Regions from separate parts of the Paenibacillus sp. sgz302148 genome, predicted to be linked through region 1. Evidence: riboswitches for the same ligand, from Rfam matches in the RefSeq annotation. Region 1 holds a riboswitch; each other region holds the start of a gene.
The links. A riboswitch is a leader RNA that binds a small molecule or an ion and turns the genes downstream of it on or off. The one in region 1 is predicted to bind cyclic di-AMP.
Positions count from the first base shown of each region.

Region 2: linked by a shared signal. The riboswitch ahead of AC0LWM_RS31350 (C40 family peptidase) and the one ahead of AC0LWM_RS19720 (KamA family radical SAM protein) in region 1 are both predicted to bind cyclic di-AMP.
Region 3: linked by a shared signal. The riboswitch ahead of AC0LWM_RS27935 (resuscitation-promoting factor) and the one ahead of AC0LWM_RS19720 (KamA family radical SAM protein) in region 1 are both predicted to bind cyclic di-AMP.

Region 1 covers NZ_JBVYOJ010000013.1:68,585-72,210, reverse strand. The annotation lists gene AC0LWM_RS19740 (MBL fold metallo-hydrolase) at 1-607, shown strand, start outside; gene AC0LWM_RS19735 (sulfurtransferase TusA family protein) at 638-865, shown strand; gene AC0LWM_RS19730 (DsrE/DsrF/DrsH-like family protein) at 1,031-1,513, shown strand; gene AC0LWM_RS19725 (metal-sensitive transcriptional regulator) at 1,547-1,807, shown strand; cyclic di-AMP (ydaO/yuaA leader) riboswitch at 1,911-2,046, shown strand; gene AC0LWM_RS19720 (KamA family radical SAM protein) at 2,276-3,463, shown strand; gene AC0LWM_RS19715 (hypothetical protein) at 3,513-3,626, shown strand, end outside.
Region 2 covers NZ_JBVYOJ010000037.1:1,350-4,975, forward strand. The annotation lists gene AC0LWM_RS31340 (FMN-binding glutamate synthase family protein) at 1-305, opposite strand, end outside; gene AC0LWM_RS31345 (amidohydrolase) at 371-1,594, opposite strand; gene AC0LWM_RS31350 (C40 family peptidase) at 2,038-2,520, opposite strand; cyclic di-AMP (ydaO/yuaA leader) riboswitch at 2,522-2,654, opposite strand; gene AC0LWM_RS31355 (cupredoxin domain-containing protein) at 2,805-3,626, shown strand, end outside.
Region 3 covers NZ_JBVYOJ010000025.1:10,999-14,624, reverse strand. The annotation lists gene rnmV (ribonuclease M5) at 1-287, opposite strand, end outside; gene AC0LWM_RS27935 (resuscitation-promoting factor) at 434-1,579, opposite strand; cyclic di-AMP (ydaO/yuaA leader) riboswitch at 1,847-2,050, opposite strand; gene AC0LWM_RS27930 (TatD family hydrolase) at 2,226-2,999, opposite strand; gene AC0LWM_RS27925 (HD domain-containing protein) at 3,011-3,626, opposite strand, start outside.

The DNA.
Region 1 (3,626 bases):
ATCGGGCGGAGCCGCGCTGGCCGCGCGAACAGGAGCCGTCTACTTGATCTCCTCCGGAGAAGTGAAAGGGACGAATCTGAACTACGAGCCGCTCGAAAATCACGCTTCCATCCGCATCGGCCAAGTGGATGTCGAAGTACTGGCGCTCCCCACGCCGGGACATACGCCGGGTTCGACGTCATTTCTGGTTGACGGGAAGTATTTGATGTCCGGGGATACGATTTTTGTCGGCGGATTGGGGCGTCCCGACCTTGGAGGCAAGGCCGAGGAATGGGCGCATGATTTGTACGATACCGTATTTCGCCGGATCAATACGATGCCGGATGACGTGCTTGTCCTGCCGGCGCATTATGCGGACATCTCGGAAATGAACGGCGACGGCATCGTCGGCAGAGCGCTTGGCGATATCCGGGAACGCAACGACATCATGCGGAACGAGGACAGGGATGCCTTTACGGAACAGGTTGCGGGTGCTGCATCGACGGAGAAGCCGCCGAACTTCGAAGATATTATCGCGATCAATCGCGGAGAGCTTCAAGTCGAGCCGGAACGCGCCGTAGAGCTGGAAATCGGTCCGAACCGCTGCGCCGTTCATCATCATGAATAACGATAACCACTATTAGGAGGCTGAACGAGTATGAAAGCAAACGTAACGATAGACGCCAAAGGACTGGCTTGCCCGATGCCGATCGTCAAAGCGAAGAAAGGCATGGACTCGCTGCAATCGGGGGAAATCATGGAGCTGCTCGCGACGGACAAAGGCTCGGTCAACGATTTTCAGGCATGGGTACGCCAGACGAAGCACGAGATGCTGGAGCACAAAGAGGTCGATGGCGTATACGTGTTCTACGTGCGAAAAGCGTGACCGGAACCTGTACGGACAACCTGTATTCGAAGCGCATTACGCGCTCATCCGCTGCCGGCGGCCTGTCGCAACGGCCAGCAGGCCGCCAAGCTATCGTTTTTTTTGCGCGCAATATATACGGTTACGTGTATAAGTACTATAATCGAAAGGGGAAACTGCTCCAAGATGGAAACGAACAAAGAGAAAACGACCATTGTTTTGTTCAGCGGAGATATGGATAAAGCGATCGCCGCTTTTATTATCGCGAACGGGGCGGCTGCTTACGATCATGAGGTGACGATCTTCTTCACCTTCTGGGGACTGAACGCGCTTCGCAAAGACGAGCCTGTGCAAGTGAAGAAAGGCTGGCTCGAGCGGATGTTCGCTAGGATGATGCCGAGAGGAGCGAAGCGGATGGGCTTGTCCCGCATGAACTTCGGCGGCGTTGGTCCGAAGCTGATCGGGCACGTGATGAAGAAGCATAATGCGCTTAGCCTGCCGCAGCTGATCGAGCTTGCACAAGAGATGAACGTCAAGCTCGTCGCGTGCACGATGACGATGGACTTGCTCGGCTTGCAAAAGGAAGAGCTGCTGGACGGCATCGAATACGCGGGAGTCGCGGCTTATCTCGGCGATGCAGCGGAGGCCAAGGTGAACTTGTTTATATAAGGTGAGCATTCGGAGAAGGGAGGTCGGTCCGGCATGAAATACGATGAAGACGTCAAACGGCGGCTGCGGCGCATTGAAGGTCAAATTCGCGGCGTGCTCAAAATGATGGACGAGGAAGCGAACTGCAAAGATGTCGTCAGCCAATTGTCCGCCGTCAGAAGCGCATCCGACAAAGCGATCGCGTACATCGTCGCCGTGAATTTGGAGCAATGCATCCTAGAAGAGCAGCAAGCGGGCGGCGATACGAGCAAGCTGGTCGCGCAAGCCGTCGAGCTGCTCATCAAGAGCCGGTAGCCGACCTTGCCGGTGTGGCGCCCCTTCAGCCGACATGAAGCGGCCCCTTTGGCTCGGCCCAAATCACGCTCAAACACTTGACTGCCATGCCATGTTCCGGTAAGATGAAAATACGCTTAATTTCCGGTTATTCAATCGGAAAGCGGGGGAACCATTCTTTTGGGGCGAATCATGAATTCATGTAGGGGACCACTTTCCCAAGCCCGACAGCTAACCTCGTCAGCAGTAGGTGGGTCACAGTTGCATGTTCAATTACACTTTAGCTGACCCGTGTATTCGGGTCTTTTTGCGTTCAATTGACCCGATTGCAGCGATCTTCAGGATGCTTTATAGCGTCTTGACTTTCGCCGCATGCAGGGTCATTTTTGTTTTTCCCGCAACTATGATCTATCCGTAAAGGAGGGATATCCACGCTTTATATCACTTGAAGAAGTCGTGACACTATAACCATTCAAGGAGGATGAAAGCATGGCGCAGCCAAAGTACATTACGAACATTGACAAAATTACCGAAATTCCCGAGCGTGACCGAATTAAGCTCAAACAGATTACCGAAAAATTCGTGTTCCGGGTCAACGACTATTACTTGAATCTGATCGATTGGAGCGATCCGAACGACCCGATCAAAAAGCTGATTATTCCGAATGAAGGCGAATTGTCGGAATACGGCAGATGGGACGCTTCGGACGAAGATACGAATTACGTCGTTCCCGGTTGTCAGCATAAATATAAAACGACCGCTTTATTAATCGTCTCCGAAGTATGCGGGGCGTACTGCCGGTATTGCTTCCGCAAGAGGCTGTTCCGCAACGACGTCAGCGAAGCGATGTCCAATGTCGATCCGGGGCTGGAGTACATCGCGAAGCATAAGGAGATCAACAATGTTCTGCTGACCGGCGGAGACAGCCTGATCCTTTCGACTGCGAAGCTGAAGGGCATATTCGAGAGGCTGAGAGCGATCGACCATGTGAAGATCATTCGGTTAGGCTCGAAAATTCCGGTGTTCAACCCGATGCGGATCTACGAGGACAACGAGCTGCTGGAAGCGATTCGAGCTTACTCCAGCGTAGACCGCCGCATTTATGTGATGGCGCACATCAACCACCCCCGGGAAATTACGCCGGAAGCGAAGCGGGCGTTTGATGCGCTGCATCAAGCCGGGGCTATCGTCGTGAACCAAACGCCCGTTTTGCGGGGGATCAACGACAATGCCGCCGTACTCGGCGAATTGCTGGATAAGCTTTCGTGGGCCGGCGTAACGCCATATTATTTTTTCATCAACCGTCCGGTTGCCGGAAACCGCGATTTTGTCCTGCCGCTGGAACGGGTTTACCGTCTCGTCGAAGAGGCGAAGGCCAGAACCTCGGGTCTTGGCAAGCGGGTCCGATTGTCGATGAGCCATACGTCGGGCAAAATCGAAATACTCGCGATCGAAAACGGCAAAGCTTATTTGAAATACCATCAATCGAGGGACGACCAATACGGGAAGTTTATGATTCTCGATTGTCCGGCGGATGCCGCGTGGTTCGACGATTTGCCGGGCAGCGAGAAGTACTGGCAGAAGCCGAAGAAGAAAAACGAGCTGATAATTTCCGTGAACGAACTGCCGAACCATCCGAGGCAGAAACGAGTGGCGCGAGATTGCTCCGCAGGCTAACGCGGCGGGGGCTCGGCAGCTAACAACATCGCTGTGAAGAGGGGAATCCATGAGCCGAATTGATGTCATTCGCAAGCGCATCGCCAAGCAGCATTACGCAGATTCCGGCCACATGGCGGTGGACGACATCCAATATTTAATGGATGAGGTCCAGCGTTTAAGA
Region 2 (3,626 bases), on a different contig from region 1:
GAAAAAACCAGTCCGTCGAAATGCAAATATTTTTTGTGGCTGCCAAACGGTCTTTCGATAATCGAGCCTGATGAAGCACGCAAGCTGTTTTCGACGGTTTTGATCGGGCTTACTCGGGTTAATGCCGTGACGATTTCCCAAATATTCGACGCATAGCGCTCGTTCATGAGCTGTTTTGTAAAACGGCCAATACCCCATTTGATCAGAGGCCTGGAAACCTTAAACATGAATATCCACGTAAACAAAAAGGCAGCGACAGCCCCGGCGAAAGACTCCAGAATCATCATGATCCATCGGTTTTCCATGTGATGTACCTCGTTTCATGAAATCCCGCCTATTATTCCCTCGAATGGTCGATTGCATCCTTGACCTACTCCAACGAGCCGGCAACGATATTTCCTTTATACATGGTGGCGATGCGTGTTGATCTTCTTGCGATCGTTTCTGCGGAACAAGTCGCGTCAACAAACACAATGCTTGCTTCATCGCCGGGTTTAGGCCAAACCCGCCGTCCTTCTTCATCAAGCGGCGTCTTGCCCCCAGTAATAAACCCAAGCGTTCGCGCCAAGGAGCGTTCATCTACCCATCTCGAAATTTCCCCCAGCCGCCCTGCTCGCTCTAATATGTCTCCATTGCCATACGGAGACCATACATCGAACACATTATCGCACCCGACGGCGACGGATACGCCATGATCGTGCAATAAGCGAACAGGCGGGAATTTGCGGGCAAGCGGCACGCTAGTAATAATGGTGATCCCGGCCTCCGCCAGCATATCGGCCATTTCGGCGGCTTGATCGGACGGAATATCCCCCAGGCTGAATGCATGGCTGACGGCGACTTTTCCTTGAAGACTAGCTTCCCGGGTAAGCTCGGCTAATCGCTTGATGGTAGCAATTCCGACTTGATCGGCATCATGCAGGTGTAAATCGACGCCGGCATTCCCTTCCACGGCAATCTCCATCATTTGCTGCAGCGATCTTTCCATATCCCCATCGACGGTAGCCGGATCTACGCCTCCGACAATGGTCGCCCCTCTGCGAACCGCTTCCCTTGTCAAATCGCCCGCTTCCGATCGCAATAACCCATGCTGCGGGAAAGCGACAATTTCATAGGACAGCTTCCCTTCAAACAGCTGCTGCGCTTGTTGGACCTCTTCCAGATTGGCAAGTCCGACTTCCGGATAAATATCGACATGCGTGCGAATATGAGTAGCTCCAGCCCGCAAAGAGGCTTCCAAATAGTTGACTGCACGTTCGTGAGTCGAAGTAGGTAAATTCGGGAGCACTTCTTTTTCTTCCGCGAGACGTTCGAATATCGAACTCACCGGCGTGACGGCTCTCCAGCGGTCGCCGAGTAAAGTTTTGTCCAAGTGGCAATGTTTTTCGATGAAAGAAGGAAGCACTAAATATTGTTTGGCATCCTTCTTCGGCAACCTGCCATCAACAGGCTGATCCGCAGATACGATTTTTTTAATCACTCCGTCCTCTATGAGCAAATGGAACAATTCCGTATCCGTTCCTGCTATCACTCCATCTCTCTTGCGGTATCCTGTCTCCAAGCGGGCATTTGTAAGCCAATACGTCGAGTTCATCTTAACACGTCCTTTCTGTCGTCATTCCCCATGCTAGCATGGAAATGATTATATGCAAAATATTTATAAAATTAGATAAGCATACGATCTGCATATACAAAGAAAGAGCCTCATTCCTGAGACTCGACATGCGCTTTATTCGCCCATTCACTACCGCGGGTTTTCAATCCTTGATCGTATTATGGCTTAGCTTTATTATATCCTGAGGCTTCGCAAACTTATATTTTGCCGGTATGCGCTCATGATCTTTACATCCCCACAATGCCAAACCAAAATCAACGCCCGCATCTTTCGCATTCGATTTTACTTCATTGTTCCATGTTAATTTATGAAATCCATTTCAAGTCAACCATCATCATCCGTCAAAAGTACGGAGCAAGAAGAAGAGCCGGTATTAGACAATATCTAATAACCGGCTCTTCTTGGCTGATATGGACTCAGCCCTACTTTTCGTGTTCATCGCTGATCATTGCCGCATAATCTTCGCCCTGAACAACCCTTCTTGCTGTAACATACCGTTTGGAGTAATATGTATCGCTAAGCTTGCTGATGCTGACGCCCTTCGAACTTGAGGAATGCGCAAATTTCCCGTCCCCCAAATATACTCCCGCATGCGAGATTCCTTTGCCGTCCGTATTAAAAAATACAAGATCCCCGGCTTGAAGCTCATCCTTCGAAACTTCTATGCCAACGTCGGCTTGTGTTTTCGAAGTTCGCGGCAATTCCGTGTTGAATTGATTAAAAATATGCAAGATGAAGCCGGAGCAGTCAAAACCGGCCGTTGTCGTGCCGCCCCATTTGTACGGGGTGTTCAGCACTTCATTCACCGCGTGTTCCAGTTTCGAGTCGTCCGCAAAAACGGTTCCGGCTTGAACGGTGAACAGCATGGCAGTGCCTAGCAAAATCGTGAATACTTTTTTCTTCAACGGTGTCTCCTTCCTATGCCTGCGAGGTTAGCTGAGGGTTCGGTTGGAAGTTCCCTATGGCCACTCTGAATCGAGACCAATTCACCCGTTATGGTTCCCCCGCTCCCCTATCGGGGATTCGGCAAAATGATGTAATAAAATCTGCCAGTCTACAAAGTTCGACTTTTGTTGATTTTTTCCTGCCCATGTCACAAATTTGACGAATTTAAATCATGAACAAGCGATTCATATATTTGTAGGTCAAGCCATATTGTATTACTAATAGGGTGAGGGGGCATAGTACCATGGGAAGTGTAATATATAGCAGCTTGTACGGTATTCTTTCGGTGTGGATTACAGGCTTTATCATTGCTTTTCGTAAGCAGTTGCCCGTTATGGCCGGCATGATGGCTGCCATGACGATAGGAATGACAGTTGGATTGGGTCTAGGCGTTTTGTTTGCCTTATGGTTACCTGGCCTATTTTTTCAATCAACGGTTCTCAGCATGCTGATCGGGGGTGCAATCGGGGTCATAGCCGGGGCGCCTATTAGTATGATAGCCATATTAGACGGGTTATTATCGGGTATTATGGGAGGTATGATGGGCACGATGCTGATGGTGATGATGCCTCCTTCCTTCGCGGGGAATACGGTTAGAATCCTATCCATTCTTTGCGTCGGAGCTATTTTTTTGTTATTTCTCATGCTGCAGGGGGAAGTCACAAGCGATTTTCTGAAGCAAAAGTCAATTCTCTTTTCCAGGCCCATTTTTATGTTTTTGTTTATTTTGTTGTCTCTAATTTCCACAACATTCATTCCAATTCATCCAACTTCGGATCTTGGTCGGCCTTCTTCGCCTCCGGAGCAATCTACCGGGCAGTCTGGGCACGTTCACGATCATTCATCGAACCACTCTGATGCTTCGCATCATGTGGATGAAGAGCTTGTTGTTAAAGCTACGGAATATTCTTTTTCACCAACATCTATCCGCGCTGCGGTTGGCCAGAAAATCAAAATTACACTCGAAAATACAGGCCAAGCGGAGCATGACTTCGAAATCGTCGGGACAAACGTACATATTCACGCGGCACCCGGGGAGAAGAACAGCATGGCCGTTAGTTTCGAC
Region 3 (3,626 bases), on a different contig from region 1:
CTCGCGTTCTCGACGCCGATGTCGCCTTTCCACTCCGCGTCCTCCGCATTGATGAAAGCATGCTTGCAGCCCGGTACGCGCGCCGCCACGATTTTACGAATCCGCTCCCCCGCATGATCGGGGTCGGTGAAGATAATGACGCCGCGTCTCGCATGCGCAAGCTCCACCCTGCGGAGGACGTCCTCTCCGATGGCCGAGCCACCGGTCTCGATCGTTTCGGCCTCTACGGCCCTCAGAATCGCCGTTGTATCGTCTTTGCCCTCAACGACAATAATTTCTTTAATCATTCCGCCATTCGTCCTCCAGACCCCATGGATACATGATGTGAGTGGTAATGTTAAAACTTACGCCTCACAGCAAAAAAGAAGAGGATGTACTCCTCTTCTTAGCATGCCACATTTTGCAATTGAATGCCAGCTGCCCAAGCTGAAGCTTAATTCGCCGACGGCTTATTCGGCCCGATAATATAAACGGTGTAGCCTCGCTTAAGCCCAAAACGGTCGACGTAATCCTCGCTATCGAAATAGACGTCGATTTTCTTCCCTTTGACGGCACCGCCGGTATCTTCCGCCCGCCGGAAGCCGATCCCTTCGATGTATACCCACCAGCCCATCGGAATGACCTTCGGATCAACCGCAATCGTACGGCCTTCGGTTACCCGCGTGCCGGATGCGGTCACGCCATAACCGTGATCGCCCTTCTTCTTGCCGGTCGATTCTTCGCCGGCCGAATAAGCGGTTAACGTGACGTTCTTAAGCACTTGCTTCGCATCAAACGTGACGCCCTTCTTCGACAACGTCTCCACTGCGGGAGAATGTTTGGATAATACCGCCACCTTCGGCATCTGCTTCGTGCCGACGGCGATAATGGTATTCACAGATGGCGCCTGCACAAGCTTGTTTACGACTTTCGCCGATACGAGCTTGCCGTCTTCGTACACTTTCTCCACCTTGCTGACGACAAGACCGGATTTGCCGTTCTGAACGACCTTCTCCTTGCCTTTGAGCAGCGTCGGATCCGCCTTCTTCACGATCTGGAACGGAACGGTCTGTTTGCGGTCTTCGAACGTTTTCTTCACTCTGACGACCGTGACCTTGCCTCCCGAAGCGATCGCCTGGTCCAGCGATGGCATTACTTTGTCTTGCTTGCCTATAGAAATATTCGACTTCTCTATGGCGTTTCGAACTGTCTTTTCTGTCGTGTATACCGTTTTGGTCTGCCCGTCAGCAGTCACTTGAACCGGAATCGCATGATCGATCACGACGCGATCCCCGTCCTTGATCGACGACGTTACCGGCAAAGAAATCCGGTCGTGCTCGCCGATCGAAATGGCTTGTTCATCCAGTAGGCGTTGCAGGACCCATTGCTTTGTTTCCACAACGGTTTCTCGTCCATTCACAACTACGGATACGCTCTTGGTAGCCGTACCGTACAACAACACCAAAAACATGAAAGTCATAGCGAATGAGATTACAGCGGTAAGTAGGATCAGACGCAAGTTTTCATGCTTCCATCGCAATGCGAAAGACATGCTGGATGATCGGTTCCCATGGGTGTCCTCAAACTGAAAATCGCCCACTTCTTCGGTCCTCCTTCATAGCCCCGCCGCCCGAGTGTAACATGAGTTCATCCTGACGCGACTATCGTTTTTTACTCCCAGATCCGCAGTTCGATCCGATCGAAGCTGCTAATCCGGTGTGCAAGCTGGTACAGTCCACCTCCCATGCTTAACTGTATGAACCCCGCTTGTTCGATATTCAAAATAAAAGAAGCCGGCGATAAGAGGATACTCTTTCGCGGCTTCCGGTGACGTCAAAAACACATAGGAAGGTTGGCAGCACGAAATTTCCTCTCCCTGGCACGCTTACGAGGTTAGCTGACGGATTCGGACGTGAGAGTCGCCCTATTCGCAACGCAATCACATTCGGCATATGGCCAAAAATGATCGCTTGCAAAATTCACCCCTAATGAATGCACACGGCGTACTATCGGATAAGCAGCCGTACGTGGTTCCCCCGTTCTCCTACTGGAGACTCAGCGATACTGGAAATTGCAAACAATATTAACGTTCTGAAAAGAATGATAACCTGATTCCACCATCGGTGTAAAGAACGGCAAAAAACCGTTTTTCGGTAAAATTGATGAAAAAGCAGCGAAATTTCGTGAATTTTTGAAACAAAAGCATTAATTATTTCGTCATATTTAAGAAGATCTCTGTATTTCTTTCATTTTTGTGAAAATGTAAATATTTGGGCGGCGTTTTCGCTCGTTATTTTCGCGATTTCTTGGAGAGAAATTCCTTTTATTTCCGCTGCCATCTCCGCCACTAGTCTCACATGAGCACTCTCGTTTCGCTTTCCACGAAATGGGTGAGGAGTTAAATAAGGGCTATCTGTCTCGACCAATAGACGGTCCAGAGGCACCTTCGAGAGCACATCTTTCGGTTGAACCGCATTCTTGAACGTGATCGGTCCCCCGAACGAAATATAAAAACCCATATCGAGACATTGCTTGGCCGTTTCCCAGCTCCCCGAGAAGCTGTGCATGACCCCGCCGACCTCTCCGGCCTTCTCTTCCTTCAACAACCTCAGAATATCCTCATGCGCATCCCGATTATGAATGACAATCGGCATGTTCAGCTTGCGAGCGAGCCTGATTTGCTCCCGAAATACGCGATGCTGCACGTCCCGCGGCGACGTGTCCCAATAATAATCTAGCCCGATCTCACCGATCGCCACCACCTTCGGGTGTTTCGCTAGCGATTCGATCCATTCCAAATCGCCCGGTTCCATAGTGATCGCATCTTGGGGATGCCATCCAACGACGGCGTAGATGAAATCGTAGGTTTCGGCAAGCTTCATCGTCGTCGGGATCGTTTCGCGGTTGAATCCGATATTGATTAATTTGGTTACGCCCTGCTCCAGCGCGCGCGCGATTACTTCCTCGCGATCATCGTCGAACTTGGGCGAATCCAAATGCGTATGCGTGTCGATTAACATGATTGTCCTCCTCATTCTATGTCGAAAAATTTCCGGACTTCCGGCTTCAAATTTTGTCTTTCTTCATATAACATGTCCGCAGGATAATAGAAGTGATGTTTCCCCATATGGATGCCGCTGATCGAGCGGACGATCTCCGATTTTCGCGAGATTTCGGTCAACTTGTCGCGATCGCCGAGCAGTAAAATCGGCGGTTTCTCCTCAGCTTCCCCAGGCCGATAAACATCATACGGAAGATCGGAAGGAAAATCAATCTCGAAGTAATAATCGGGATCGATGCCGATTTGGCGCATATTATCGCGGATCGTTTCGATCAATTTCCCGTCGATGACGTCCGATATGACATATTTGTACAGCTTTCGGTCGAGAAATCGAATGCACAGATCGGATAGGATCGGGTCCCGCTCCTTCGTCCATTGCATGAACAGCGTTTGGATCAGCGCTTCATCCAGCATCAAATACTGCTCGGCCGTCATCGTATTCTCGAATAGCGACGGCAGCGGTTCGAGCAGGAATTGAAACGAATAACGACCCCCATAAAGCTGTTTCGCCCTGCGAAATATTTGTCGAAGTATGATTTCCGAGCTTCGCGTAACCGGGTGGAAGTAGACCTGCCAGTACATTTGG